2 regions of the Micrococcus sp. KRD128 genome follow, and region 2 is predicted to be linked to the other one. Evidence: predicted binding sites of a transcription regulator. Region 2 holds the regulator's gene; the other holds the start of a gene.
What was found. Region 2 encodes HspR, which represses chaperone genes until heat shock. Its sites were predicted from a motif close to AAGTTGAGTCNNNNNGACTCAACTT; they were not measured.
Positions count from the first base shown of each region.

Region 1 (14,378 bases), on a different contig from region 2:
TGTCCGGCGTGGGAGCCAGGCCCGGGTCGGCGTCGCGGAGGCGCCGGGCGGCGGGGAGCACGCGCGACTCGACGTTGCCGACGAGCTGGTTGTAGCGGTCCACGGCGGTCTTGAGGGAGCCGCCCATGCGGTCCAGGTGGGTGCCGAGCGTGCCGAGGCGCTCGTAGAGGTCCTTCGCGCTGGCCACCACGGTGTGGGCGTTCTCGGCCAGGGTGTCCTGCCGCCACGCGTAGGCCACGGACTTCAGGGCGGTCAGGAGGGAGACGGGGGCGACGAGCGCGACGTTCCGGGAGAACGCGTGGTCCAGCAGCCCGGGGTCCGCGTCCAGGGCCGCGGCCAGGAGCGACTCGGCGGGCAGGAAGCACAGGACCAGCTCGGGGGAGTGCTCGAGGCCGGCCCAGTAGGACTTCGCCGAGAGCTGGTCCACGTGGCGGCGGACGGCCGCGGCGTGCTGGGCGGCCAGCGCCTGGCGCCGCTCGTACGCCTCCTCGCCGGGCTCGTCCGCGAGGGCCTCGGCGGCCAGCGCGTCCCCGATGGGGGCCTTGGCGTCCACGGCCATGGCCTTGCCGCCGGGCAGGGACACCACGAGGTCCGGGCGGAGACGCTCGCCGTCCCTGCCGGACAGCGTGGCCTGCTCCGTGAAGTCCACGTGGTGGAGCATTCCCGCCGCCTCGACGACCCGCCGCAGCTGCGCCTCGCCCCAGTGGCCCCGGGCGGAGGTGGACTTGAGGGTGGCCATGAGCGAGGTGGTCTGGTTCAGCAGGTCACGGTCGGTGGCCGCGGCGGCGCGGAGCTGCTCCCCGAGCCGGCCGAACTGGGACGCCCGATCCCGTTCCAGCACGCTCACCTGCTCCTGGAGCGCCGCCAGCCGCTGGCCCAGCGGCGCGAGCGTGGACATCACCTGGGACTCCGCGCGTTGGCGTTCGGCGTCCTCGGCGCGCGCGGCCGTGAGCGCGCGCTGCTCCGCCCGGGCGGCCGCGAGCTCCTCTCGCGCGCCCTGGTGCTCGGTGCGCAGCGCGGCCAGCTCGGCCTGGGCCCGGCGGGCCTCTTCACCGCCGCCGGCCGACCGGCGCCACATGAGCCACGCGCCCACCAGGGCGCCCAGCACGAGTCCGAGGATGAGGGCGAGCAGCAGGCTGAGGATCTCCATGCCCCCACCCTCGCAGGCCGCAGGGACACGTTAGGCGGCGGCGCGCCGTCGTCGTGGTGGGCGGCTCAGCCGAAGAGCGGGTTGGGGCCGTTGGCCACGACCTGCGGGTCGCCGTCGACGCGGGCGGCGATGCCCGCCGCGGCCACGCCGGGCAGATACGGGAAGACCATGCGGGTCGAGGCCAGGGCGGCGGCGTCGAAGGCCTCCACCGCGACAGCCGGGCGGGGTCCGTCCGCCGTCTCGATCTCGCCGTCGAACACGGCCACCGCCCGCGTGGGGCGCGGGCTGATCTTCGCGACCGTGGCGGCCGCCTGCTCGGGCTCGAGGTCCGGGTGCTCCCACATGCCGCGCTGGCCGTCGGCGGCGACGGCGAGGATCGTGGGGGCGAACACGGACTGCCGGCCGAGCGTGTCGAACACGTGCTCCACCGCGAGGCTGATCAGCGGCAGCAGCTCGCCGCCGGGAGGCGTGGGGGTCGGGCCGGTGGGCGTGGGGGTGCTCATGGGGCCGAGGCTACCGGCCCTGTCCGACGGCGCCCACCCGCGCCTAGCGTGAACCCATGCAGCTCACCATCGCCCCCGGGGACATCACGGCCACGCGCGCGGACGCCGTCGTCAACGCCGCCAACTCCACCCTGCTCGGCGGCGGAGGCGTGGACGGCGCCATCCACCGGCGCGGCGGCCCCGAGATCCTGGCCGAGTGCCGCCGCCTGCGCGAGACCGACCTGCCGGAGGGGCTGCCCGCCGGGCAGGCCGTGGCGACGACGGCGGGGCGCCTGCCCGCGCGCTGGGTCATCCACACGGTGGGCCCGGTGTGGGCCAAGACGATCGACAAGTCCGACACCCTCGCCTCGTGCTACCGCGAGTCCCTGAAGGTGGCGGCCGGGCTCGGCGCCCGGACGGTCGCGTTCCCGGCGATCTCCGCGGGGATCTACGGCTGGCCCATGGAGGACGCCGCGCGGATCGCCGTCGAGACCTGCCACGCGATGGCGGACGAGGTGGGCGGCACCGTGGACGAGGTGCTGTTCGTGCCGTACGGCGAGACGGCGGAGGCCGCGTTCCGTGCGGCGCTCGGGCGTCTCACCTGAGCGCCTCCGCTGAGCCGCCCCTACAGCCACCCGCGGTCGCGCGCGACCGTCGCGGCCTCGCCGCGCGTGCTGGTGGCCGTCTTGCCGATCGCCGCGCTCAGATGGTTGCGCACCGTGCCCGCCGAGAGGTGCAGGCGTCCGGCGATCGCCCGGACGGAGGCTCCCGTGAGCGCTTCGCGCAGCACGTCGACCTCCCGCGGGGTCAGCGGGCTGGGCCCCGCCGCGAGGGTGTCCACCGCGAGCGAGGGATCCACCACGCGCTCGCCGCGGGCCACCGCGCGCACGGCGTCGGCGAGCTGCTCGGCCGGGGTGTCCTTGACCACGAATCCCCGGGCCCCGGCGGCCAGGGCCCGCTCCAGGTAGCCGGGGCGGCCGAAGGTCGTCACCATCAGCACGGCGCAGTCCAGGCCGCGGTCCCGGATCCGGCGCAGGGCCTCGAGCCCGTCCACGCCGGGCATCTCGATGTCCAGCAGGGCGACGTCCACGTCATGGGCCTCGACCGCGTCCGCCACCTCGTCCCCGGAGGCGGCCTGGGCGACGACGGTCAGGTCCGGCTCGGTGTCCAGGAGGGCGGCCAGGGCGCGGCGACGCTCCGGCACCTCGGTGACGGCGCCGGGCGGCGGGGCCTCGACGGCCATCCCGGCGTCCCGCAGCGCCCCCATGGAGAGGGAGAGCTGCCCGCCCAGCTCCGGGGCGGCGAGCTCGGCGACGGCGGCCCGCGCCTCGGCGAGGGCAGTGCGGGACAGGGCGATCACCTCGGCGGCCTCCTGCTTGGCCCGGGCGGGGTCCGTGTCGATCAGCCGGTGCACGAGCTGGGTCTTGACGTTGATGGTGGTCAGGGAGTGGCCCAGGATGTCGTGCAGATCCCGGCCGAGCCGTTCCCGCTGGCCGGCGAGGTCGAGTTCATGCGTCATCTCCATGACCCGGTCGTCCCGGCCGATGGCCAGGCGCATGCCCACCAGCACCACCAGGACGACGGCGAGGTTGCCCAGCACGACGGGCAGCGCCGGATCGCCGGGGAAGAACAGCAGCCCGGCCGTCAGTGCCGCGGCCACCGTGACACCGGCGCCGATCAGGCCCACGCGGAGCCGGTGGGGGAAGAGCCATGCGGCCACGAGGAAGGGGGAGTAGAGCAGGGCGTGGACGCCCAGGATCCGGGTCAGCACGGCCACGCACGCGGCGAGCACGAGCCAGGTGAGGATCGTGTTGGCCCAGGCAGGCCACGCGCGCACCGGGCGCGGCACCACGAACGCGGCCAGGTAGACGAGGACGAAGACCGCGATGGCCGCCACCCCCAGGATCGCCTCGCCCCGCCCGTCCCCGGGCGTGAACGCCCGGCGGAGGAGCTCGACGAGGACGAAGCCGAAGCTGATGAGCCACACCCCGGCGAACCCCAGCGTGGACGGCCACAGGTGCAGCGGCAGGACGGCGGGGTCGTGCTCCGCCGTGCCGACCGCCGGGCGGGCCGGCGCCGGGGATCCTCCGTCGGGGCTCATGCGCGGGCCGTCCGGGAGCGGGAGGCGAGCAGGCAGACCACCGCGAACACCGCCGTCCAGGCCAGCAGGTTCACGAGCGGCAGCCACAGCGGGTCCGCGGCGGCGGCGGGTTCCGTTCCCATCGGTGCCCTCTCTCCCTCCATCTGCGGCCACCGGGCGAGGGCGCCGGCCCCGTACACCGGAGTGAAGCGCCCGATGTCCAGCATGATCCCCGAGAGCGGGACGAAGAGGTTCCCGAGGAAGCCGAACACCACCAGGATGCCCGACGCCGCGGACACGGCGGCCTCCGAACGGAAGAGCAGGGCGGCCGCCAGGCCGAACAGCGCGAACGGCAGCGAGGACACCAGGGCGAGGGCGCCCGTCGTGAGCCAGCGCAGCGGGCCGTCGAGCTCGGCGCCTGTGAGCGCGCCCGCGGCGAGCACGGCGAGCACGGGCAGGGCGGCGATGGCCAGGGCCACGAGGCACTTGCCGGCGAGGTAGGCGCCCGGGGTGAGCGCGGTCAGGGAGAGCTGGCGGCCCCAGCCGGACTGGCGCTCGACGGCGGCCGAGCCGGCGATCGAGGTGGTGGCCATGACCGCCCCGTACACGGCCATGCCGGTCATGGTGTACGCGGACACGTTCCCGTGGCCGACGGGGAGGTCTCCCCAGTCGGAGAGCGCGCCGAACATGAGGTAGAGCGCCACGGGGAGGACGACGATGAAGAACGAGCTCTCGATCATCCGCACGTTGCGGACGAACTCGCGGCGTGCGTAGCCGACCAGGCGGCCGGGGGCGGTGGTGGTCGTGCTCATGCGAGGGACTCCTGCGGCTCGGAGGGTGCCGGCTGGCCGGCGTCGGTCAGGGAGAGGAACACGTCGTCGAGGGAGGCGTGGGTGATCGCCAGGTCCTCGACGAGGCGCTCATTCAGCAGATGGCGGGCGACGTCGTCGCCGGTGACCGAGCCCCCGCCGGGGACGCGCACGCGCAGGCGGCCGGGGGAGAGGTGCTGTGGTTCGAGCTGGACGGCGTCCTGCGGCAGGCCCAGGGCGGCGGCGAGGCGGGCGGGCGCGTCCGGATCGTCTCCGCCGCCGGCCCAGCGGCCCGTGAGGGTGACGGACCCGCCGGTGGCGAGCTCGGCGGGCGTGCCGTCCGCGTGGATCCGGCCCTCGCGCATCAGGACGATCCGGTCCGCGAAGTCCTCGGCCTCGGGGAGGAAGTGGGTGGCGAACACGATGGTGCGGCCCCGGTCCGCCTCGGCGTGCATGGTGTCCCAGAAGTCGTGGCGGGCGCGGACGTCCATGCCCGCGGTGGGCTCGTCCAGGATCAGCAGCTCGGGGTCGGTGAGCAGGGCCAGGGCGAAGCGCAGCCGCTGGCGCTCGCCTCCGGAGCACTTCTTCACGCGGCGGCCGGCCAGCCCGGTGAGGCCGGCGCGCTCGAGGGCGGCGGGCACGCCGATGTGGCGGCGGTGGCAGCCGGCCACCATGGCCACGGTCTCGCGCACGCTCAGGTCCTCCAGCAGGCCGCCCGTCTGCAGTACCGCGCCCACCCGGCCCTGGCGGACGGCGGCGACGGGGTCGGCGCCGAGGACGCGGACCGTGCCGTCCGAGGGTGGGCTGAAGCCCAAGGCCATGTCCAGCAGCGTGGTCTTGCCGGCGCCGTTGGGCCCGAGGAGGGCGAGGACTTCGCCGACGGGGACGGTGAGATCCACGCCGTCCACGGCCCGGACCGGTCCGAAGCGCCGGGTGAGTCCCCGGGTTGCGAGTGCGGGTGCGTTGCTCATGGCTCCAGCCTCGCCGCGGGGCGCGCCCCGTGGGAGCGGCAGACGTCAGGAATGCGCCATGACGGATGTCATGGGTGGGCCCCGCCGAGGCGGGCGGGCCGCCCTCCAGAAAGTTGAGCGAAGTTCACGCAGATTTCTGGAATAGGTTCGCCGGGCGTGCTGTTGTGGTGATCAGACGCCGCGGTGTCAGCGGCGCCCACCCGACTCCCGAGGAGAGTGAACCGACATGGCCCGTCCCATCGATCCGTTCCGTGAGATGGAGCGTCCCTTCCGTGAGATGGAGCGCCTGGTGAACGGTCTGACGACCCGCGCGACCGGCACCGCGTCCATGCCCATGAACCTGTACCGCGAGGGCGACGCCTTCGTCGCCGAGGTCGAGCTGCCCGGCGTCGACCCGGCCTCCATCGACGTGGACGTGGAGGAGCGCACGCTCACCGTCCGCGCCGAGCGCAAGGAGGACCCGGCCCGCGAGGACCGCCGCTGGCTCACCCGTGAGCGTTCCGCCGGCACCTTCGCCCGCCAGCTCACCCTGGGCGAGGGCCTGGCCCTCGACCGCATCCAGGCCGACTACAGCGACGGCGTCCTGACCCTCACCATCCCGGTGGCGGAGCAGGCCAAGCCCCGCAAGATCTCCGTCACCCACGGCGGCGCCGCCCCCGTGGCCGCGCAGACCGTGGAGGGCGAGACCGCCGAGGCCTCCGGCGAGTGATCGCCCTCTGACGGAGCCGCGCCCGCGACCGGCGCGCGGCCCGTCCCCCGAACGCAGATGCGGCGGGCCCCCACTGGGGGCCCGCCGCATCTGCGTGGTGGTCAGGCGCGGTCGGCCAGGATCAGCTGCGCAGCCTTCTCACCGATCATGAAGCACGTGATGTTGGGGTTCACGGTCACGTGCTCGGGCATCACGGAGTCGTCGGCGACGCGCAGCCCCGTCACGCCCTTGACGCGCAGGCGGGCGTCGAGCGGGCTCATGGCGTCGGCGTCGGCGTCGGTGCCCATGCGCACCGAGCCCACCGGGTGATACACGGTGTTGTGGGTGCGGCGCACGTCGTCGGCGATCTGCTCATCCGTCTGCGCCTGCTCGCCCGGGGCGAGCTCCCGGCCGACCCACTCCGCCATGGCCGGCTGGGAGACGATCTCCCGGGCCAGTCGGATGCCGGCCACCGCGACGGCCATGTCATGGCCCTCCGGGTCGGTGAAGTAGCGCGGGTCCACGGCCGGCTTGTCCCGGTAGTCGTTGGAGCGCAGGCGCACGGTGCCGCGGACCTCGGCGTCGGGCGGACCCGGTGGCCCTGCGGTCTCGGCTGTCGCCCACTGTTCGGCAGACACAGGTGTGCGTCCTCTCATCGGGGTCAGGGCGACCCGACCACCCTCCAGATCGGTCATCTGGGCGGGGCTGCGTGCTGGGCGGTGCGAGTCTCTGGGTTCCGTGGGGGCTGGGGCTGGCGGGCCCCGTGGCCGCTGGGCCTCTGGGTTCCGTGGGCGGAAAAGCGAAGGTTTCTGCCCCCGGACGCGAAAACCCTGCCGGTTCTGCCCCCGGAACGGGGGAGAGCGCGCTTTCTGCCCACGGAGCGGGCGGGGCTGCTGGTTCTGCCCATGGAATGGGGCCGGTGCGGGACGCGTCCGCCTCGGCGGGCCCGCCGGTAGACTGCCGGACTGTGGCTTTGACTATCGGATTCGTGGGACTGCCCAACGTGGGCAAGTCGACCCTGTTCAACGCGCTGACGCGCCAGACCGTGCTCGCGGCGAACTACCCGTTCGCGACGATCGAGCCGAACGTGGGCGTGGTGAACCTGCCGGACGAGCGTCTGCCGCAGCTGGCCGAGATCTTCGGCTCCGAGCGCATCCTGCCGGCGACGGTGTCCTTCGTGGACATCGCCGGCATCGTCAAGGGCGCCTCTGAGGGGGAGGGCCTGGGCAACCAGTTCCTGGCGAACATCCGCGAGGCCCACGCGATCGCCCAGGTGGTGCGCGCGTTCGACGACGGCGACGTCGTCCACGTGGACGGCAAGGTGGACCCGGCCTCGGACATGGAGACCATCAACACCGAGCTGATCATCGCGGACATGCAGACCGTGGAGAAGGCGATCCCGCGCGTCGAGAAGGAGGTCAAGGGCAAGAAGAAGGAGCCCGCCGACCTCGAGGCGCTGCAGGCCGCGCTCGCAGTGCTGGAGCGGGGCGAGACGATCTTCGCCGCGAAGGACAAGGACAAGCTGGACATGGACCGGCTGCGCGAGCTGAGCCTGCTCACCGCCAAGCCGTTCATCTACGTGTTCAACTCCGATGAGGGTGTGCTGGGGGACGAGGCCAAGCAGCAGGAGCTGCGCGATCTGGTGGCCCCCGCCGACGCCGTGTTCCTAGACGCCAAGCTCGAGTCCGACCTCGTGGAGCTCTCCGAGGAGGAGGCCGCCGAGATGCTGGAGATGGCCGGCCAGGACGAGTCCGGGCTGGACCAGCTGGCCCGCGTGGGCTTCTCCACCCTCGGCTTGCAGACCTACCTGACGGCGGGGCCGAAGGAGACGCGCGCGTGGACCATCCCGGTCGGCGCGACCGCTCCGGAGGCCGCCGGCGTGATCCACACCGACTTCCAGCGCGGGTTCATCAAGGCCGAGATCGTGAGTTTCGATGATCTGATCGCTGCCGGCTCTATGGCTGATGCCAAGGCTGCCGGTAAGGTGCGCATGGAGGGCAAGGATTACGTGATGAAGGACGGGGACGTGGTTGAGTTCCGGTTTAACGTGTAGTTTCAAACTGACTGCGAGGAGTAACTCCGTTGCTCTCTACGCGGACTGGGTGAGAACAGCCGGTGCGATCGGAGTTCGCACCGGCTGTTCTTGTACCCAAGCGGCCCTAGGTGTTGTCGGTCATGAGGTTCTTGCCACGGGGTACGGGCTGAGATGAGACGAGCGGGCCCCTGCCGCAGGATGGAAGTTCCTCAACAACCCACCTGCTAGAAGAGACCCGCTCATGACTCACGCTAACGCACCCCTGACCCCGACCGGCCGGCTGCGCATGGTCCAACGCCACCTGCACGACGGGATCCCGCAAGCACACGTGGCAGCCGAGTTCCGTGTGAGCCGCCCCACGGTGGCCACCTGGGTGGCCCGCTACCGCGCCCAGGGAGAAGCCGGCCTTCAGGACCTGCCCAGCCGGCCGCACCGTTCACCTGCCCAGCTCGATCCGGTCCTGGTCGCCCAGATCCACGCCCTGCGGCGGGAGCGCAAGTGGTCCGCACGGCGCATCCATCACCACCTCGTCTCCGAGGGCCACCGGGTGTGTCTTCGTACCGTGGGACGGTGGCTACACCGACTCGGGATCTCCCGCCTACGGGACCTGACCCCGGCCGGAGAAGACCTGCGCCAACGACCGCAGAAGATCACCGCCTGCGGCCCGGGGCACATGGTGCACATGGACGTGAAGAAAATCGGGCGCATCCCCGAGGGGGGCGGCTGGCGTGCTCACGGCCGGGACTCCGAGAACGCGCGGGCGGCCAAGCGCGGGCCTGGCTGCCGGGTCGGGTACACCTACCTGCACTCGGCGATCGACGGGTACACCCGGCTGGCGTACACCGAGGCGCTGGAGGACGAGAAGGCGGTGACCACGATCGGGTTCTTCTGCCGGGCGCGGGCGTTCTTCGCCGCCCACGGCATCACCGTGGACCGGGTGGTCACGGACAACGGGAACAACTACCGGGCCGTGGACTTCACCGCGAAGGTGGTCTCGCTCGGGGGCCGGCACCACCGGATCCGCCCCTACACCCCGCGTCACAACGGGAAGGTCGAGCGGTACAACCGGCTGATGGTGGACGAGGTCCTCTACGCCCGCCCGTACTCCTCAGAGACGGCCCGGCGTGAGGCGTTGGCAGTGTGGGTGAACCACTACAACTACCATCGGCCTCATACCTCCTGCGGGAACATCCCGCCGGCCTCGTTGGCCCCGGCGCGAGTCAACAATGTCATGCCCTCCTACAACTAGGGCGTGTCTCCCTTATGCGCGCAGCCAGGTGAAGATGGCGCAGAGGGTGACGGCGGCGCGGTAGGTGATCGCTAGCTTGTCGTAACGAGTGGCCAAGCCGCGCCATTGCTTGGCTAGGGCATGTCCCGAGCCACCCTAAACCGACGCATCCGCGCCATACCTGCTGCAAATCAGCGCTCTTGGCGCTGCCCCATCGTCTGCAAGCGACAACAGGGGAGGGGGAGCCATCCAGACTTGTGTCATATGACGCCCCATCACCAGGAGGACCACCGGACGGGGACGACGGGACGCGGCCCAAGGCATGTCGACGTTCGTCCACGTGAGCTGCTGGCGTGTCCGGTGGGGTTCGGTCAGCGGGACAGCGGGGTGGGCACGGTGGCTGAGGTCTCCTGAGATCGAACGGCCCCGAGGCTTTCGTCTTGCGGGGCCGTCCCGGGGTGGTGGCGTGCCGTTCAGTAGCGGGCGGCGGTGCCCATCATGTTCCAGGGGCTGTAGTCGACAGCGGTCACGGCCACGCCCATTTGCGGGTTGCGGGCGTGGGCGATCTGGCCGTCGCCGATGTACATGGCCACGTGGTAGGTAGATCCCGGAGGCCGAGCCGTTGTTGGACCAGAAGACCAGGTCACCGACCTGGAGGTCGTCAGGGAGACGTATTGGCTAGCGGCCGCATATTGGGCCTTGGAGTTCAGAGGCAGCTCAATGTCGGCCTGCGCGAACGCGTTCTGAATGAAGCCGGAGCAGTCGTAGCCGGTCGGGCCATTCCACCCCAGACGTAACCGACGCCCGGATCGGCAGCCTTGGCCGTAGCCCACTGCACGGCCGCCCCCCAACCAGTACTACTGGAGGAAGCGGTGGAGTAAGAGGCCCGCTGGATATCCTGGGCCGGCTCACTGCTGGTCGCGGACGAGTGCGTGTGAACCCTGGAAGAGCGGGACGTCTCGGCGGCGGCACCGCCCTCCCACGTTCAGGAATTAGCAGTGGAGCCGCTGGGCGCGGAGTGGGCGCCCTCGTTGGCTGCGGCCGGGCCCATGCCGGCCACCGTGGCTCCCACCACGGTGGTCAGGCCTATCGCACCCATGGTGAGGGAACGGCGGTACTGGGAACGGCGGGCATTGCTTCAGCCTCGATGCGGGCACGGCGGGTGGGGTAGGACATGGGTTACCTCGGTAGACATTGGCGTGCATTTTCTGGACTTTTTCCACGGCCTCCTAATTCGGCGTCGAGCAAGTTATCACTTAGTCGAAATGGTCCGTGACCAGAACGTTATGCAACAATGCGGATTCGTGATCTGGTCGCAATTTGCCGGAGTGCCAAGTTCCGAGCCGATTCAGGGTTGAGCCGGGCCCGGAAAGGCCGTCATTTCGGGCCTAGCCGCCCGCTCGAACGGCTCGGGCGGAGCCCGTGGCCAGCTGGGATCTTCACGCAATCTTCAAAGTTGAGCCCCTTTTCCGGGCCGGGCGGGGGGTCTATGGTGGGTTGCATGGCGGGCCGGTTCCGGCCGGTTCGTTTTCCGAACCGCACCGATGAAGGAGTAAGCCATGACCCATCACGTGAGCTCGATGCTGGAGACCTACCCGAAAGACTTGGGGGACATCGACCGGCAGAAGCTGGCCGAGTGCATCGAGGCCTGTTTCGAGTGCGCTCAGACCTGTACGGCCTGCGCGGACGCGTGCCTGGCCGAGGACATGGTCGCAGAACTGAGGCAGTGCGTCCGGTTCAATTTGGATTGCGCCGACATCTGCGCCACCACCGGGACGGTGCTGTCCAGGCAGACCGGCAACAACGTCGAGACCACTCGTGCCCTGCTGGAGGCCTGCCGGACCGCCTGCAAGACGTGCGGGGACGAGTGCGCCTCCCACGCTGAAATGCACGAGCACTGCAAGATCTGCGCTGAGGCTTGCCGGCGCTGCGAGCGGGCCTGCGCCGAGTTGCTCGCCTCCCTGGGCTGAGCGCAGTCCAGGCCCATGCCGTAATGCCGGTCAGGGCCAGCAGGCGTGGAACATGTGCTGCTGTCCCTGACTGGCCCGGCGGTACAAGAACATCCCCGCAGGAGGAGAACTCGACGTGTCAAAGACAGAGCACAGCAGTGACCTGTAGCGCCCGTTGCGTCCTGACCTCGGAACGAAACCCAGGCGCTTCACTTGTGCATGGCTGCATCCAGTTCCGTCCCGCTGTGGTCAGCGCAGCAGGACGGGTCGGGCGTCGATGCGGGTGCGGAAGAGGGTGTAGGGCTTGACCCGTTCATCCTGCCCCTGCCGGTAGTCGGCCTGGCGGTGGAGCTGGTTCGCGGTGATGTAGAGGTAGCCGTCGGCCGCGACCGAGAGCGTGTCCGGCCACAGCAACCGAGGGTCGCTGACCACGGTCTCCCACGCCCCGACGGTGTCGACCCGACGCCGCAGCACCGCGTTGTGCTCGTAGTTCGTCGCATACACGTTGCCCTGTGCGTCGGACTCCAGGCCGTCGCCGGCCCCGCCCTTGTCGCCTTCATCACGCACGGTCGCGGCCACCGCCGCCTCATCCAGGGCTCGGTCCACCAGCGCGTCGGTAGCCACACTGTAGAGCCGCCGGGATGCCAGCGGGCAGTAGTAGAGGCGGGCGCCGTCGGCGCCGATGGCGATTCCGTCCGCGCCCATCGCGATCGCCGGCGCCACGGTCCCGTCCTCCTGGCGGGCGACCATCGGGCGGCCCTCGACAATCGGCACGAAGTCTGTGAGCGGCTCGGCCTTCGTGGAGGGGTGCTCGTGCAGCCGCCGCCAGCTCTGACCGGTGGCCAGGTCCACCACCACCAGCGCGTTGGGTCCCTGGTCGGAGGAGTCGGTGAGGTAGGCGACGCCCTCGGCTCCGCGGCGCAGGTCGAAGCGCACGTCGTTGAGGTAGCTGGTGGGCAACGCGACATCCTGGGGGAACAGGATGGTCTTGACCACTGTGTCGCTGGTCAGGTCGACGCAGACGAGCTTGGGCCCGCCGTAGGTCGTGGGCTTGAATAGCGGGCTTCCGGTGTCCAGGATCCACAGCCGGTCGGCAGGGTCCACCACCACGCTCTGCACCGAGACCAGGGTGTTCGCCAGGTCGTCGGAATCGGTGCGATTGATGGCCTCGTTCGGGTAGGCCACCGCCTCGCCGTCGCGAATTTCGGCCACCGTGAAGGCGACGTCATCGCCCCACTTCGGATAATTGACGAAGATCCGCCCCCGGTGCGAGACCGTGACGCCGGTGAGCATGGGGCCGTGGAAATGGGCCACCTCCTCCAGCTCGCCCACCGGCTGCTCCGCGGGCAGGCTTTCCGATCGATTCTCCATCACATCGCTCCTGTCGGTCGGGCTCGTGCTCGAAACGGTACACCGGGTTCCCGGCCGCCGGGGCGGGAGCCTTCGGGCAGGACCAGTTCTGCCCGGCAGTCCCAGTGGGTCGCGGTGTGCGGTGCCCAGGGCCCCGGTGCATGGAGAGCCCCCGTCCAAGTCACGTAAGGGGAGTGGTGCGCCGGTCAGCTGGTCCGGGCCACGGCGCTGAGCAGGGTGACCGCGACCGCGTCGATCTCGTGCGCTTCCACGCCGCCGACCTGGTTGAGCACCCGCAGCCGCGCCAGGACGCTGTCTCCGATCGCCAGGACACCGTCTGATGAGACCAGCTCGACGTCGAAGTGCTCGGCCCACTCATCCCAGACGCCGCGGCTTTCGCGCGCGAAAGCAACGAGTCGCGGGTCGTCGTGGGCATGTCGGAAGATCCGCGACTCGCCTCCGGACTGACCCGTCCCGGGCAGACCAGCCTCGTACAAGCGCACCGGCACGCACTGCTCCCGCAGCGCGTACGCCGTCGACAGACCAACGATCCCACCCCCGATCACTGCTACCTCGGGTGAACGCGTCGTGGCAACGCCGTCGTCAGTTCCTGTCATCGTGGTTCCTCGATCTGTTGGTGATGAGCGATACGCCGCAGGAGAAGGGCCGCTGCCACGACGCCAGCGGGCTGTGTAAGCCCGCAGTCGCCGCGCCATTGCTTGGCTAGGGCGAAGTGGCGTTCCACGACGTTGCGCCCGCGGTAGGCCTGGGCGTCGAAGGCCGGCGGCCGCCCGCCGCGGCTGCCGCGACGGGCTCGGGCCGCGATCTGGTCCCGTTTCTCCGGAATTACCGCGGTGATTCGGCGGCGGCGCAGCTCGTTGCGAATCACTCCGGTGGCATAGGCCCGGTCGGCGATCACCGCCTCCGGGCGGGCTCGGGCGGCGCCGGCGCCGAGTCGGGGAATCTGGATCTCGGCCAGCACCTGCGCCAGCACGGCCCCGTCGTTGCGCTGCCCGCCGGTGACGATCGCGGCCAGCGGCCGGCCGCGGACATCGACGGCGTGGCGAATCTTGGTCGTCAGCCCGCCGCGGGAACGCCCGATGCCGTGCCCGGGCGGCTCAACCTCATCCAGCGGCAGTTTCTTGTGATTCGCCCCGGCCCCCTGTGTCCTGGTCCGGACGAGTGGTGTTCGTGGCGTGCTGATGGGCCCGGGCGATGGTCGCATCGACCGAGACGGCCCAGTCAATCATCCCGGCCGCATCGGCCTCGGCCAGCACCTGGGTCAGCACCCGATCCCAGGTCCCATCCGCGGCGTAGCGACGGTGGCGCTTCCACACCGTCTGCCAGGGCCCGAACTGCTCCCGGGGCAGATCCCGCCACGGGACCCCGGTCCGATACCGGTAGGCGATGCCCTCCACCACCCTGCGGTGCTCCCCGAAGGGGTGCCCACGCCGGCCCTGATTCGAGGGCAGCAACGGCTCGATCCGCTCCCACTGCGCGTCCGTGAATACCTGATACCGCGACCCTGTCGACCTCACCCGACCAGCCTGCCGCGAGCCTCACCACCGATAAGGGAGACACGCCCTAGGGCAGATGGGACTTCAACGGCGATGTTGTGGCGAACAGGGTTCGGCCG
Region 1 covers NZ_JABFAX010000019.1:146,020-160,397, reverse strand. The annotation lists gene rmuC (DNA recombination protein RmuC) at 1-1,150, opposite strand, end outside; gene J1M44_RS10345 (hypothetical protein) at 1,216-1,653, opposite strand; gene J1M44_RS10340 (O-acetyl-ADP-ribose deacetylase) at 1,710-2,237, shown strand; gene J1M44_RS11795 (response regulator transcription factor) at 2,258-2,875, opposite strand; partial or broken gene J1M44_RS11790 (histidine kinase) at 2,939-3,151, opposite strand; gene J1M44_RS10330 (ABC transporter permease) at 3,730-4,524, opposite strand; gene J1M44_RS10325 (ABC transporter ATP-binding protein) at 4,521-5,492, opposite strand; gene J1M44_RS10320 (Hsp20/alpha crystallin family protein) at 5,719-6,201, shown strand; partial or broken gene J1M44_RS10315 (GMC oxidoreductase) at 6,303-6,761, opposite strand; gene ychF (redox-regulated ATPase YchF) at 7,148-8,233, shown strand; gene J1M44_RS10305 (IS481 family transposase) at 8,457-9,464, shown strand; partial or broken gene J1M44_RS10300 (IS5/IS1182 family transposase) at 9,477-9,581, opposite strand; gene J1M44_RS10295 (C40 family peptidase) at 9,917-10,276, opposite strand; gene J1M44_RS10290 (four-helix bundle copper-binding protein) at 11,003-11,413, shown strand; gene J1M44_RS10285 (L-dopachrome tautomerase-related protein) at 11,642-12,763, opposite strand; gene J1M44_RS10280 (FAD-dependent oxidoreductase) at 12,949-13,359, opposite strand; one part of gene J1M44_RS10275 (IS5 family transposase) at 13,356-13,904, opposite strand; one part of gene J1M44_RS10275 (IS5 family transposase) at 13,906-14,280, opposite strand.
Region 1: the regulator HspR is predicted to act here: its motif matches at 5,603-5,627, upstream of J1M44_RS10320 (Hsp20/alpha crystallin family protein).

Region 2 (14,378 bases):
AGCGCGTGGACCACGGCGAGGTGCTCCGCGGGGGCGGAGGGGGGCTGCGTGGTCATGGCCGGGAGTCTAGCCAGCCCCCATGGTTGTTTGATCATCGAACCATCCCCTACGCTCGGTGGCATGCCCACCCCGCCTGACCTCTCCGCCTACCGCACCCCCGCCGCGCCGGGGCGTCCCTCCCGGGGGCTGCGGCTGGGCCTGGCCGCGGCGCTCGCCGTGGTCTGGTTCGCCGTGCTCGGCCTGGGCGGCCCCGTGTTCGGCAGGATCGGCGACGTCTCCTCGAACGACCAGGCCACCTTCCTGCCGGCGTCGGCGGAGTCCACCCGCGCGGGGGAGGAGGCGGCGGCGTTCCAGGACGGCGAGGCCGTGCCCGCCGTCGTCGTGGGCCCGGCGAGCACCGCGGACCCCGCGGCCGCCTTCCCCGCGCTCGCGGACCTCGCGGGCCGGCTGGGCGAGGTACCGGGCGTGGCCGACGTCGCCGGCCCGATCCCCTCCGACGACGGCGCGGCGGTGCAGTTCCTGGCCTTCGTCGACTCCTCGGCCGGGGCTGAGCGGCCCGTGGCCGACGTGGTGGCCGACCTGCGGGAGGTCGTGGCGGACCCGGCGGGCGCCGACCCCGCCCTTGCCGGCACCGTGGCCGCAGACACCGAGTGGCACGTGGGCGGTCCGGCGGGCCTGGTCGCGGAGCTGGGCGGCGCATTCGCGGGGATCGACGGGCTGCTGCTGCTCGTGGCGCTCGTCGTGGTGTTCGTGATCCTCGTGGCGGTCTACCGCTCCGTGCTGCTGCCGGTCCTCGTGCTCCTGACGGCCGTGGCCGCGCTCTGCGGCGCGATCGTGGCCGTCTACGGGATGGCCCTGGCGGGCTGGATCCAGCTCAACGGCCAGGCCCAGGGCATCCTCTCGATCCTCGTGATCGGCGCGGCCACCGACTACTGCCTCCTGCTCGTGGCCCGGCATCGCGAGGAGCTGCTGGTCCGGGCGGACGTCGGGGAGGCGCTGCGGGCCGCCGTGCGCGGGTCCTTCGGCGCGATCACCGCGTCCGCCTCGACCGTGGCCCTCGCCCTGCTGATCCTGATGGCCTCGGACCTCAACTCGACGCGTTCCCTCGGCCCCGTGGCCGCCACGGGTGTGGCGTTCGCGTGGCTCGCCGCCCTGACCCTGCTGCCGGCGCTGCTGCGGCTGACCGGGCGTGCCGCCTTCTGGCCCACGATCCCGTCCCCCGAGCGCGCGCGCCGTCGCGCGGAGCGCCGTGCCGCCCGGGGCCGGGCCTTCACCCCGCCGCTCGACGGCGCGGGCCGACCCGTCGCCGGCCTCGAGGAGGACCACGGGGTGTGGACGCGGGTGGGCGCCGTCGTCGCGCGCCGGCCCCGTCTCGTCTGGGTCGCCACGACGGTCGTGCTCCTCGCCCTCTGCGGCGGTCTGCTGCAGCTGCGCGCAGGCGGCGTCGCCCAGGAGGACGTGCTGCTCGGCGACTCCGACGCCCGGCAGGCCCAGGCGCTGCTGAGCGAGCACTTCGACGCCGGCGCGGGCGCCCCCGCCCAGATCCTCGCCCCGGCCGGGGACGCCGAGGCGGTGCTCGCCGCCGTCGCGGAGGACCCCGGCGTGGCCGAGGCGGAGGTCACCGCGGACGCCCCCGGGACCGCCGCGGGCCCGCCCCCGGGCGCGCTCGAGGCGGAGGGCGGGACGGGCGCCGCGTCCGCGCCGGAGCCGCAGCCTCGCGTGGTGGACGGCCGCGTGCTGGTCTCGGCCACCCTGGCGGACCCGGGCGAGTCCCTCGCCGCGCAGCAGACCGTGGCCCGCCTGCGCGACCGGCTCGCGGATCTCCCCACCTCGGGCGAGATCCTCGTGGGCGGCCCGGCGGCCCAGGCGCTGGACACGAACGTCACCACGCAGCGCGACCTGCGGGTCGTCATCCCGCTGATCCTCGCGATGCTGCTGGCCATCCTCGCGGTGCTGCTGCGCTCGCTCCTGGCGCCCGTGCTGCTCGTGGCGGCCACCGTGGTCAGCTTCGGTGCGGCCCTGGGCGTCTCGGCCCTCGTGTTCCGGCACGTGTTCGGCTTCGAGGACGCCGACCCCACCGTGCCGCTGTACGGCTTCGTCTTCCTCGTGGCCCTCGGGATCGACTACACGATCTTCCTGATGACCCGGGCGCGGGAGGAGACGCCGCGGCACGGCACGCGGGCGGGCGTGCTGCGCGCCCTCACCGTCACGGGCGGGGTCATCACCTCGGCCGGCGTCGTGCTGGCGGCCACCTTCGCCGCGCTCGCGGTGATCCCGCTGATGTTCATGGTGCAGCTGGCGTTCATCGTGGCCTTCGGCGTGCTGCTGGACACACTGGTGGTGCGCACGCTGCTGATCCCGGCGCTCGTGCGGGACATCGGCCCGCGCGTCTGGTGGCCGGCGCGGGCCGCCTGAGCCCGGACGGCGACGGAGGGCCCGACCGGCGGTGCAGTCGGGCCCTCCGTGCATGCGGGCGCCTCAGGGGCGCGCGGTCACTTCTTCTTGGACTTCTTCGCGTTCGAGGCCGTGGCCTTCTTGGCATCCGACTTCTTCGAGCGCGCGCCCTGCGGGGCGGGCGCGGCCTGGTCGTCCTTCACCCGGCCCGCGGCGGCGGCCTCCGTGGCCGCGCCCGCGCTGCTCAGGCGGCCGTCGTCCGTGGTCAGGAAGGAGCGCATGAACCACTGGAACAGCTCGAGCTGGGCCACCTGGTCGATGAGGATGTCCTGGGTGACCGGGTCGAGGTCCTCGGTGGCGTCGATCGCGGCCCGGTGGTCCGTCACGACGCCGTCGTAGACGAGGTCCAGCGCGGCCAGGTGCTCCAGGGTCGTCGCGCGGCCCAGCGTGTAGTCGTCCCACGCACGGGCGGCCACGAGCGCGCCCGGGGTGCCGGCGGGGGAGACGCCCAGGGTGGCGATGCGCTCCGCGAGGACGTCCACCATCCCGCGGACCAGCTCGATCTGGGGGTCGAGCATCTCGTGCACGCCGATGAAGCCGGGGCCCACCACGTTCCAGTGGGCGTGCTTCAGGGTGAGCTGCAGGTCGTTGAGGGCGTGCAGGCGACCCTGGAGGATCTCGGCGGTGCGGCGGCCCGTGCTCAGGGACAGGCCCGGGACGGTGTACTCGGCGGCGTTCTTCTCGGCCATGGTGGTGCTCCTTCTCTGTCGGGACGGGCGCGCCGTCGGCGACGCCCCGTGATCTGCCATCCAACCGCGCGAGACCCCCGCGCTTCCAGGGCCGGGCGCCTGCACCGGGACGGATCAGGGATGGACCCGGGGCCCGGGAATGGATCGCGGACGGCCCGCGTTGACCCCCGCAGAAGCAGAAGTGAGTGAAGTCGACTCAGGTTCACTTGACAGTCCACCACCCCGGTGGCAACCTGAGTCATGAAGGCTCAAGTCCCTGCGGCGCCGGCGCCCCCGGCCCGCGGGTCCGGCCCCCGCTTCACCGTCAGACAGGAAGGACCCCACCATGTCCCGTGCAGTCGGCATCGACCTCGGCACCACCAACTCCGTCGTCGCCGTCCTCGAGGGTGGCGACCCGGTCGTCATCGCGAACGCCGAGGGCGCCCGCACCACCCCGTCCGTCGTCGCGTTCTCCAAGGGCGGGGACGTCCTGGTCGGCGAGGTCGCCAAGCGCCAGGCCGTCAACAACCCGGAGCGCACCTTCGCGTCCATCAAGCGCCACATGGGCACCGACTGGACCACCGAGGTGGACGGCAAGAAGTACACCCCGCAGGAGATCTCGGCCCGCACGCTGATGAAGCTCAAGCACGACGCCGAGGAGTACCTGGGCGAGAAGGTCACCGACGCGGTGATCACCGTGCCCGCCTACTTCAACGACGCCGAGCGCCAGGCCACCAAGGAGGCCGGCGAGATCGCGGGCCTGAACGTCAAGCGCATCATCAACGAGCCCACCGCGGCCGCCCTGGCCTACGGCCTGGAGAAGGGCAAGGAGGACGAGCTCATCCTGGTCTTCGACCTGGGCGGCGGCACCTTCGACGTGTCCCTGCTCGAGGTCGCCAAGGACGAGGACGACTTCGCCACCATCCAGGTGCGCGCCACCGCAGGCGACAACCGCCTTGGCGGCGACGACTGGGACCAGCGGATCGTGGACTGGCTGCTCCAGCAGGCCAAGTCCAAGGGCGCGGACCTGTCCAAGGACAAGATCGCCCTGCAGCGCCTGAAGGAGGCCGCGGAGCAGGCCAAGAAGGAGCTCTCCTCGGCCACCTCCACCAACATCTCGCTGCAGTACCTGTCCGTGACCCCCGAGGGCCCGGTGCACCTGGACGAGCACCTCTCCCGCGCCAAGTTCCAGGACCTCACCAAGGACCTGCTCGAGCGCACCCGCAAGCCGTTCGAGGACGTCATCAAGGAGGCCGGCGTCAAGGTCTCCGACATCGACCACGTGGTCCTCGTCGGCGGCTCGACCCGCATGCCCGCCGTCTCCGACCTGGTGAAGGAGCTGACCGGCGGCAAGGAGCCCAACAAGAGCGTGAACCCGGACGAGGTCGTCGCCATCGGCGCCGCGGTGCAGGCCGGCGTGCTCGCCGGCGAGCGCAAGGACGTGCTCCTGATCGACGTGACCCCGCTGTCGCTGGGCATCGAGACCAAGGGCGGCGTGATGGCCAAGCTCATCGAGCGCAACACGGCCATCCCGACCAAGCGCTCCGAGACGTTCACCACGGCCGAGGACAACCAGCCCTCCGTGTCCATCCAGGTCTTCCAGGGCGAGCGCGAGTTCACCCGGGACAACAAGGCGCTGGGCACCTTCGAGCTGACCGGCATCGCCCCGGCCCCGCGCGGCATGCCCCAGATCGAGGTCACCTTCGACATCGACGCGAACGGCATCGTGCACGTCTCCGCGAAGGACAAGGGCACCGGCACCGAGCAGTCGATGACCATCACGGGCGGCTCCTCGCTGTCCAAGGAGGACATCGACCGCATGGTCAAGGACGCCGAGGCCCACGCGGACGAGGACAGGAAGCGCCGTGAGGCCGCCGACCGCCGCAACCAGGCGGAGCAGTCCGCGTACTCCGTGGACAAGCTCCTGCAGGACAACACGGACAAGCTGCCCGAGGACGTCAAGACCGAGGTGCAGGCCGACGTCGACGCTCTGAAGGCCGCCCTGGAGAAGCAGGACAACGACGACGAGGTCGCCGCCGCGTTCGAGAAGCTCCAGGCCTCCCAGGTCAAGATCGGCGAGGCCCTCTACGCCCAGCAGGGCGCGGAGTCGGCCGACGCCGGCGCCGAGTCCGCCGCCCCGCAGGGCGACGACGAGGACATCGTCGACGCCGAGGTGGTCGACGAGGACGACGAGAAGAAGGCCTGACACCCCGGTGCCGGGGCGGGCGTCCACGCCCGCCCCGCCCGGAGGCCCACGACGCCGGCGGGCCGGCCCGGCAGCGTCCCTGCCAGGCCGGCCCGCCGGCCTTCCCGCACCACCCCCCCGCGCGGCGGACCCGCCGCGCCCACCCGCTTCGAAAGGACACACCATGAGCGCCGACCAGCAGCGTCCGCACGGCTCCTCCGACGCCGAGCGCGGCTCCGAGGAGGAGCCCATCGTGTTCAATGACCGTCGCCGCATCGACCCCGAGACCGGTGAGCCCCGCGTCTCCGCCGAGAGCGCGGCCGAGCAGGCCGAGGACGGCGACGCCCTCGCCCAGGCCGAGCGCATCCTCGACGAGGCCGGGGCCGAGGCGCCGCAGCCCGCGGCCTCGGATCGCGAGGCCGAGCTCGAGACCGACCTGCGCCGTCTGCAGGCCGAGTACGTGAACTACAAGCGCCGCGTGGACCGCGACCGCGACCTGGCCAGGGACGCCGGCGTGCTCAAGGCCGTCACCGCGCTGCTGCCGGTGCTCGACGACATCGACGCCGCCCGCGCCGCCGGCGACCTGACGGACGGTCCGTTCGCCGCCATCGCGACCAAGCTCGACACCGCCCTGGCCGGCCTCGGCCTCGAGCGTCACGACCAGGAGGCCCTGGCCGGCGTCGAGTTCGACCCGGCCGTGCACGAGGCCGTGATGCGCCAGCCGCACGCAGAGGTGCCCGCGGACCACGTGGTCCAGGTCTTCCGCAACGGCTACCTCCGGGACGGCCGCGTGCTGCGCGCCGCCCAGGTGATGGTCTCCGCCGGAGACGAGTGACCCCGTCGGCCGGCGGCCCACCCCGCCGCCGGCCGACCCCCTGACCGATACACACGAGAGGAGGCACCATGGCCTCGCAGGATTGGATGGACAAGGACTTCTACGCGACCCTGGGGGTGTCCAAGGACGCCTCCGATGCGGATGTGAAGAAGGCCTACCGCAAGCTCGCCCGCACCCACCACCCGGACCAGAACCCCGGGGATGAGGCGGCCGAGAAGAAGTTCAAGGAGATCTCGGAGGCGTACGCCGTCCTGAGCGACCCCCAGGAGCGCCAGGAGTACGACGCGATCCGCGCGATGGGCGGCGGCGCCCGGTTCTCCGCCCCGGGCGGTGCCGACGGCGGCGGCTTCGAGGACGTCTTCGGCGGCATGTTCGGCGGCGGGGGCGGCCCCCGCACCACGCAGTCCGGGCCCGACCTGTCGGACCTGTTCAGCGGGATGTTCGGCGGCGCCGCAGGCCAGACCGGCGGCTTCGGCCCCGGCGGCTTCGGCGACGCCGGCTACGCGCGGCCGCGCCCCACGAAGGGCGCGGACCGCACCGCCACCACCACGATCTCCTTCCGCGGCTCGATCCAGGGCACCACGGTGTCCCTGCGCGCCCCGGACGGCGAGACGATCGAGGTGAAGATCCCGAAGGGCATCCGTGACGGCCAGAAGGTCCGTGCCCGCGGCAAGGGCGCGCCCGGTGCGGCCGGCCGCGGCGACCTGCTGGTCACCGTGCGCGTGCGCGAGCACGAGTTCTTCCACCGGGACGGGGACGACCTGCGCATCACCGTGCCCGTCACCTTCCCCGAGGCCGCCCTCGGCGCCACGATCGAGGTGCCCACGCTGGAGCGCCCCGTGAAGGTGAAGGTGCCAGCGGGCTCCCAGTCCGGCCGCGTGCTGCGCCTGAAGGGCCGCGGCGTCGAGCGCGGGACGACGACGGGTGACCTGCTCGTGGAGCTGCACGTCACCGTGCCCACCGAGCTCGACGACGACGCCCGCGCCGCCGTCGAGGCCCTGCAGTCCGCCATGGCCGGCGACGATCCGCGGCGGGAGCTGGCCCGGAAGGCCGCCTGGTGAGCGCCCGCGACGGCGCCGCCCGCGCGGACCGCGGCCGCGAGCGGGGTCCTGACCGGAACGCCCCCGTCTTCGTGATCTCCGTGGCCGCCGAGATGGCGGGCATGCACCCGCAGACCCTGCGCCAGTACGACCGGCTCGGCCTCGTGGTCCCCGCCCGCCAGGGCGGACGGCACCGCCGCTACTCCCTGGCCGACGTCGAGCGGCTGCAGACCGTGCAGGCCCTGAGCGGCGAGGGCATCTCGCTGGAGGGCATCCGCCGCGTGATCGCGCTGCAGCGCGAGGTCGAGCAGCTGCAGGACACCGTGGTCGAACTGTCGGCCCAGGTGGACCGCCTCCACCACGCCTCCCGCCTGGCCCGCGTCTTCACCGTGGGCTCCGGCGGCGACGTCTCGGCCCGGTACGCCGACCGGATGGCCGCCCGCCGCCAGGCCGCGGCACGGAGCGAGGCCGACTCCGCGGGCCAGGCCTCCCCGGGTGTCCTGCGGACGCTGCCCTCTGGCGTCGCGGTCCCTCGACGGGTGCTCACGTGGCAGCCCGAGCAGGACTGAGCCGGGCGTCGTTCGGGGCGGCCGCACGGTCCCGCGTCCGGGAGCGGCTGCGCACCGACATGGCCCGGCGCGACGGCCTGGGCCGGCGGGCCCGCAGCGCCCTGGACGGGATCGTCCACGCCCTCAAGCCGGAGGGCATGGACCCGCAGCTGCCCGCCCGGCATCTGCTGGACTACGTCCTCGACGGACCGGACGGTCCGCGCGCCGTGGTCGCCGCGGGGGACCCCGCGACCGCCACCCACCTGACCTGGCTCGTCTCCGGCATGGGCATCCGCCCCCAGACGGCCATGTGGGGGACGGCCCGGGAGGCCGCCCACCTCGCCGCCGCCCAGCGTGCCGCCGGCGCACCCCGTCCCGTCGTCATCGCGTGGCTCGGCTACCCCGCGCCCTCGCCCTGGCGGGTGGTGCTCGACGGCCCCGGCCGGCGCGGCGGCGCGATGCTCGCCGCGGATGTGCGGGCCTGGTGGGAGTTCCTGCGCCACGGGCCGGGGGAGGACGACGACGCCGCCCCGGCCCTGCGCGCCCGCGGGACCGCCGTGCACGGGGCCGTGGAGGCCCACTCGTACGGCTCGCTCGTGGCCGCGCACGCCCTGCGCCTGCTCGCGGACCGGGGCCTGCAGCCCGACGACGCCGAGGCCCCGTGGCCGGCCGAGCGTCCCGTCGAGGCCCTCGTGGTCTCGGGCGCGGTCGGGCTGCCCGCCGCCCTGGCAGCCCGGGCCGCGCACCTCGGCCTGCGGTCCGGACGGGTGTTCCGCGCCCTGGCCCCGGGCGACCTCCTCGCCCGGGTCGGCCGTGCGGTGGGCCGTCGTCGGGACTGGACGGACGCCGCCGTGCTGCCGGTGGCCCCGCGGCCCGGCCTGGCGGGGGCCGCCGTCCGCGGCCACCACACGGCCCGCTGGTCGCCGACGGCCCCCGGGGACGCCCCGAGGGGCTACCGGGACGCCGGGTCTGTGACGCTCGCGGCGACCGCGCGGGTGACGGCCGGCCTGCCGCTGCCGCCCGTCCCGGACGGTGCCGATCCGGCCGGGCCGGTCGCCCCGGCCTGAGCCATCCCGTCGGGCCCCGTGCTCAGCGGCGGCGGTACGCCAGGTCGAACACGAGACGCCCGGCCCGCTGGGACTTCGCCTCGAAGCTCGTGATCGGTCGACCCTCGAACCGGGGCGCCCAGCCGCCCTCGTGGTCCACGGGGTCCGCGGCCGCCGCGCCGGCCCGCGCCTCACCCAGGCCGGCCCGCAGCGGCCGCTCCTCCTCGGCCGCGCGCTCCCAGCCCGCGGGCAGCGGCTGGGCACCCACCTCGGTCTCCCTGCCCTCGCGGCGCACCCGCGTGAGCGGGGAGTCCTCGCCCGCGGCGCGCCCGGGGAAGAGGTTCTCGAACTCCGGGTGCGCCTCGAGCACCTCGCGCATCTGCACGGCGTAGCCCGACCAGTCCGTCGCCAGCCGCAGCACCCCGCCGGGGGCGAGCACCCGCGCCACGCGGTCCGCGAAGGCGGGGGAGACCAGGCGGCGCTTGTGGTGCCGCTTCTTGTGCCACGGGTCCGGGAAGAACACCCACACCTCGGACACGGAGCCGGGCGTGAGCAGGGCGTCCAGCAGCTCGGGGGCGTTGGCCTCCACGGCGCGGACGTTCTCCAGGCCCTGCTGCTCCACGCGCGTCATGAGCGCGGCCAGGCCGGGCACGTAGACCTCGACGGCGAGCACGTTCCAGTCCGGCCGGTCGGCGGCGGCCTGCGCCGTGGACTCGCCCAGCCCCGAGCCGATGTCGACCAGCAGGGGGGCCTCGCGGCCGAACACCCCCGCCCAGTCCAGTCGGGCCTGGGCGTCCACCGAGGTGGCGCCGCGGCCGCGGGGCACGTCCACGAGGACCCGCTCCGCCTGGCGGTCCCACACGGCCTGCCGCCCCGCGTTCAGGCGCGCACCGCGCCGGACGAAGGAGACCGGCTCCCGTCGGACGAGGGCGGGGTCCTTGTCCCGATTGTGGTCGTGCGCGTGGACGCGCTCGGCGGGCGGCGGGACGGCGTCGGGGCCGGGTGCGTCCTGTCTCTTATAGGACGGGGCCGTGCTGCTCGGCACCGGAGTGGTCGCGCTGGGCGTCGGGGCCGCCGTGTCGGCGGGCGCGGACGGGGGCGTCACGGGTGCGCCGGTGGCCTCCTCCGTCCACGAGGACGTCTCGGGCTCCGGCTCGGGGGCGGGCTCCGGCTGCTGCTCCTCGGGGGTCGGGGTGGAGCGGTCCGGCAGACGCAGGTCGGCGGGGGCGGAGGCGGCGTCCGCGGCGACGTGGCCCAGGTCGGACAGCCAGGGGGCTGCCGTGTCCCGGGGGATCCGCACCGTCAGCACACCCGCGGCGGCCGGCGCCATGGACGCCTGGTCCGCCTCGAGCAACAGGCTGCCGTCCGGGAGGAAGACCACCGCGTCCCAGACGCGACGGTTCTCCACCTGCTCCGGCGCGTCGACCGCCGAGTCCAGGCGCGAGCCGATCACGTCCGGGTCGTTGGCCATGCGCTGGCGCACCTCGGTGCGGAACGCGTCCCAGCCGTCGGGGGTGAAGAGATCGGCGGTCTCGAGCACGCGGTCCTCGCGGGCCGAGTACCAGATCACGTGCGAGGTGGACACGGAGTCCGTGCCGCGCCGTTCCGTGGCGAGCAGGCGGGCCGCGGCGATGTCCTCGGCCACGACGGCGAGCTGCGGCTGGATCTCCAGGCGCGGGTCCGCGCTGGGGTCGGTGTCCCGGCGGTACTGGTCGATCTGGGCGCGCACGGCCCCGGCCATGGCCTCCGACCAGGCCGGCGCCCCGGGCACCTGCAGCCACGCCCCGTGGTGGTCCGGGTCCTCGCCCTCGAGCACGGCGACGCTCGCCTCCGGCACCCTCGCGAGGTCGTGCGAGGGGACCTCGACCGTGAACGGGGCCATGTCCATGGACGGCAGGGCGGAGGCCGCCGTCGTGTCGGGCGCAGGCTCGGGCTGCGGCTCGGTGCGAGCACAGGCGCTCAGCGCCACCAGGGCGACGGCGGCCAGGCCGAGGGTCGCGCGGCCACGGCGGGGGGAAGGCAGGACGGGACGCATGCGATTCACTTCCGGTGGTCGGAGGACTCCAGGATGGCCTCGACGCGGGCGGCCATCTCATCCGCGGTCGGCGGGCGCCAGTCCGGGTCGTTCCGGCGGCGGGCGTCGCGGCGCAGGCGCAGGACCACCCAGGTCGCGAGGAAGGCCAGGATCAGGACCAGGACGATGTTGGAGAAGACGTCCGCGTACTCGGAGATGACGTGGAACCGCTCCCCGAGCGCGTAGCCGCCGTAGACGAAGATCGCGTTCCAGATGAGGGAGCCCAGCGCCGTGAACAGGGTGAACTTCGCGAGGTTCATCCGCTCGATGCCCGCGGGGATGGAGATCAGGGAGCGGAACACGGGGACCATGCGGCCCAGGAACACGGTCCAGTAGCCGTAGCGGATGAACCAGCGCTCGGTCTTGGCCACGTCCTCCATGTCCACCAGCGGCATGCGGTCCGCGATGCGGTACATGCGGCGGCGGCCGAGCCACGCGCCGATGCCGTAGAGGGCCAGTGCGCCGACGATCGAGCCGACCGTCGCCCAGACCAGCGCGGCATGCGGGCTGAAGGCGCCGCCGGCCGCGGTGAAGCCGGCCAGGGGCAGGATCACCTCGGACGGGATGGGCGGGAAGATGTTCTCCGCGAAGACGGCCAGGCCGACGCCGATCGGGCCGACCGCCTCCATGATGTCCACGACGATGTTGCCGAGCCAGCCGTAGTCGGTGGGCGCGGCGGCGGCCACGCTCAGGGGTGTGACGAGGGGGAGCATGCGCCCCATTGTCCATCATCGACCGCCTCCGCGACGTGGTGGAGGCGCCGACGTCGTCCGCTCTGCGCGCACAGTCGCGCCTCCGGGCGGGCGGGAGCGGGCTGCCGTTGGTAGTGTCAGAGGTGCTGACCGCTCACCGACCGTTCGCGCCACACCCCACTCCACGTGCGTGCCGCGGGCCCTACTGGAAGGAAGACTCCATGAGCATCGTCCAGATTCCGCTGCGCCTGGCCTCCGGCGCGTTCATCCTGAACTCCGGCCTGAACAAGCGCGGCATCTCCGCGGAGCAGGCCCAGGGCCTGCGCGACATGGGCGCCCGCGGCCTGCCCGCGCTGGCCAACCTGTCGCCGGAGCAGTTCAAGAAGTTCCTCGTGGGCACCGAGATCGGCGTGGGCTCGGCCCTGCTGGCCCCGTTCGTCCCGGGCTGGCTCGCCGGCTCCGCCCTGACCGCGTTCTCCGGCGGCCTGTTCTCCATGTACCTGAACACCCCGGAGATGACCGAGGCGGACGGCGTGCGTCCGTCCCAGGAGGGCACCGGCGTCGCCAAGGACATCTTCCTGGTCGGCTCCGGCCTGGCCATCACCGCCGACTCCGTGGCCAACCGCCCCGGCAAGCGCCGCAAGGCCGCCAAGAAGCGCGCCGCCCGCATCGAGGGCGCCCGCGATGCCAAGGTGCAGGCCATCCGCGACGCCCAGGACGAGAAGGTCGCCGCGATCCACGCCGCCCGTGAGGAGCAGGTCGCCGCGCTGCGCGAGGCCCGTGACGAGCTGAAGAAGCTGCGCAAGAAGGCCTGACGCCTCCGCCGCACGCGTGAGGGGCCCCGCCCGGACCATGGTCCGGGCGGGGCCCCTCACGCATGTGCCCGCCCACCGGGCGGGCAGGCTCAGAGGTCGATCTCGGTGGGGTGCAGCACGCGGCGCAGGAAGTCCTGGGTGCGCGGCTGCTGGGGGTCGGAGATCACCGCGGCGGCCGGGCCGGCCTCCACCACGACGCCGCCGTCCATGAACACGACCCGGTCGGCCACCTCGCGGGCGAAGCCCATCTCGTGGGTGACCACGAGCATGGTCATGCCGTCGCGGGCCAGCTGGCGCATGATCGCCAGGACGTCGCCGACGGTCTCGGGGTCGAGGGCCGAGGTGGGCTCGTCGAAGAGCATCAGCTGCGGGTCCATGGCCAGCGCACGGGCGATCGCCACGCGCTGCTGCTGGCCGCCGGAGAGCTGGTCCGGGTAGCGGTCCTCGAGCTCGGCCAGGCCCACGCGGGCCAGCTGCCGACGGGCGATGTCCGCCGCCTCGGCCTTGCCCCGCTTGAGCACCTTGAGCTGGGCCACGGTGCAGTTCTCCAGCACGGACAGGTGCGGGAACAGGTTGAACTGCTGGAACACCATGCCCACGTGGCGGCGCAGCACGTCCAGGTCCACGTCCTCGTCCGTGACCGTGAACTCACCGACCGTGACGACGCCCGAGTCGGGCTTCTCCAGCAGGTTCACGCAGCGCAGGAGGGTGGACTTGCCCGAGCCGGACGGGCCGATCAGGCACACGACCTCGCCGGGGGCGACGTCGAGGTCGATGCCGCGCAGCACGTGGTTGGCGCCGAAGGACTTGTTGAGGCCGGCCACGTGCACGCCGGCGGCGTCCGCGGCGGCCACCGCGCCGAAGGATCCGGTGATGGGGTTCTGCTGGGCCATCTCAGTGCCCCTTCTTGGTCGAACGGGCCTCGAACCGGCGGGCCAGCAGGGACAGCGGCACGGTGATCACGAGGTAGAACAGGCCGGCCACGAGGATCGGCGTCATGCCGGCGTCGAGGGCGGAGATGCCGTCGCGGCCGAACTTGGTGAGCTCGTACTCGTGCGCGGCCAGGCCGAGCACGTAGACCAGCGAGGAGTCCTTGGTCAGGAGGATGACCTCGTTGGTGAGCGGCGGCAGCACGATGCGGAACGCCTGGGGGATCACGATGGTGACCATGGCCCGCCACGTCGGCATGCCGAGGGACCGGGCCGCCTCCATCTGGCCGCGGGGCACGGCCTGCAGGCCGGCACGCAGGGTCTCGGCGATGTACGCGGCCGAGACCATGCCCAGGGCCGCCATCACGACGACGGGGATCGGCCAGGACACCCCGAACGCGAAGGGCACCCCGTAGCCGAAGGCGAGGAACACCAGCAGCGCGGGGACGCCGCGGAAGAACTCGACGTAGGCGGTGGCCAGCCACCGGTACGGGCCGAACGAGCTCAGGCGCATGAGCGCGAGCACGACGCCGCCCAGCAGGCCGACGACGAACGAGGTGACCGTGTAGAACAGCGTGTTGCCCAGGCCCACGAGGATCACGTTGGGGAACATCGGGGCCACGGCGGGGAAGTTCAGGACGTTCTCGGCGAGCGTGCCCCAGTCGATGAGGACGGCCAGGACGACGAGGGCGAGGACGAAGACGGCCGCCTGGATGATCAGGGACAGCCGGCGACGGCGGCGCGCACGGCCGGGCTTCATGGCCGGTGCGGGCGAGACGGGGGCCTGCGTGCTCATCGGTAGTCCTCCTGTGCCTGACCGAACCAGCGCTCCTGGAGCTCGGCCACGGTGCCGTCGTTGCGCAGCTCCTGCAGCGCGCGGTTCACGGCGGAGCCGAGCTGCGCCTTCTGCGGGCCGACCGCCATGCCGAGCTGCTCGCCCGTGGGCAGCGACTCGACCACCTCGAAGCGATCGTCGTCCTTGAGCGAGTAGAGCAGCACGGACTGGTTGCCCAGGGCGGCGTCCACGGTGCCGGCCTGGATGGCCTGGATCTGCATGCCGCCGTCCTCGAACTGCACGGGGCTCAGGCCGTT
Region 2 covers NZ_JABFAX010000001.1:95,363-109,740, reverse strand. The annotation lists gene J1M44_RS00490 (MarR family winged helix-turn-helix transcriptional regulator) at 1-56, opposite strand, end outside; gene J1M44_RS00485 (MMPL family transporter) at 121-2,415, shown strand; gene J1M44_RS00480 (Dps family protein) at 2,493-3,143, opposite strand; gene dnaK (molecular chaperone DnaK) at 3,469-5,328, shown strand; gene J1M44_RS00470 (nucleotide exchange factor GrpE) at 5,492-6,142, shown strand; gene J1M44_RS00465 (DnaJ C-terminal domain-containing protein) at 6,211-7,203, shown strand; gene J1M44_RS00460 (heat shock protein transcriptional repressor HspR) at 7,200-7,751, shown strand; gene J1M44_RS00455 (alpha/beta hydrolase) at 7,730-8,797, shown strand; gene trmB (tRNA (guanosine(46)-N7)-methyltransferase TrmB) at 8,820-9,821, opposite strand; gene J1M44_RS00445 (DedA family protein) at 10,817-11,563, opposite strand; gene J1M44_RS00440 (hypothetical protein) at 11,764-12,357, shown strand; gene J1M44_RS00435 (amino acid ABC transporter ATP-binding protein) at 12,447-13,250, opposite strand; gene J1M44_RS00430 (amino acid ABC transporter permease) at 13,252-14,082, opposite strand; gene J1M44_RS00425 (ABC transporter substrate-binding protein) at 14,079-14,378, opposite strand, start outside.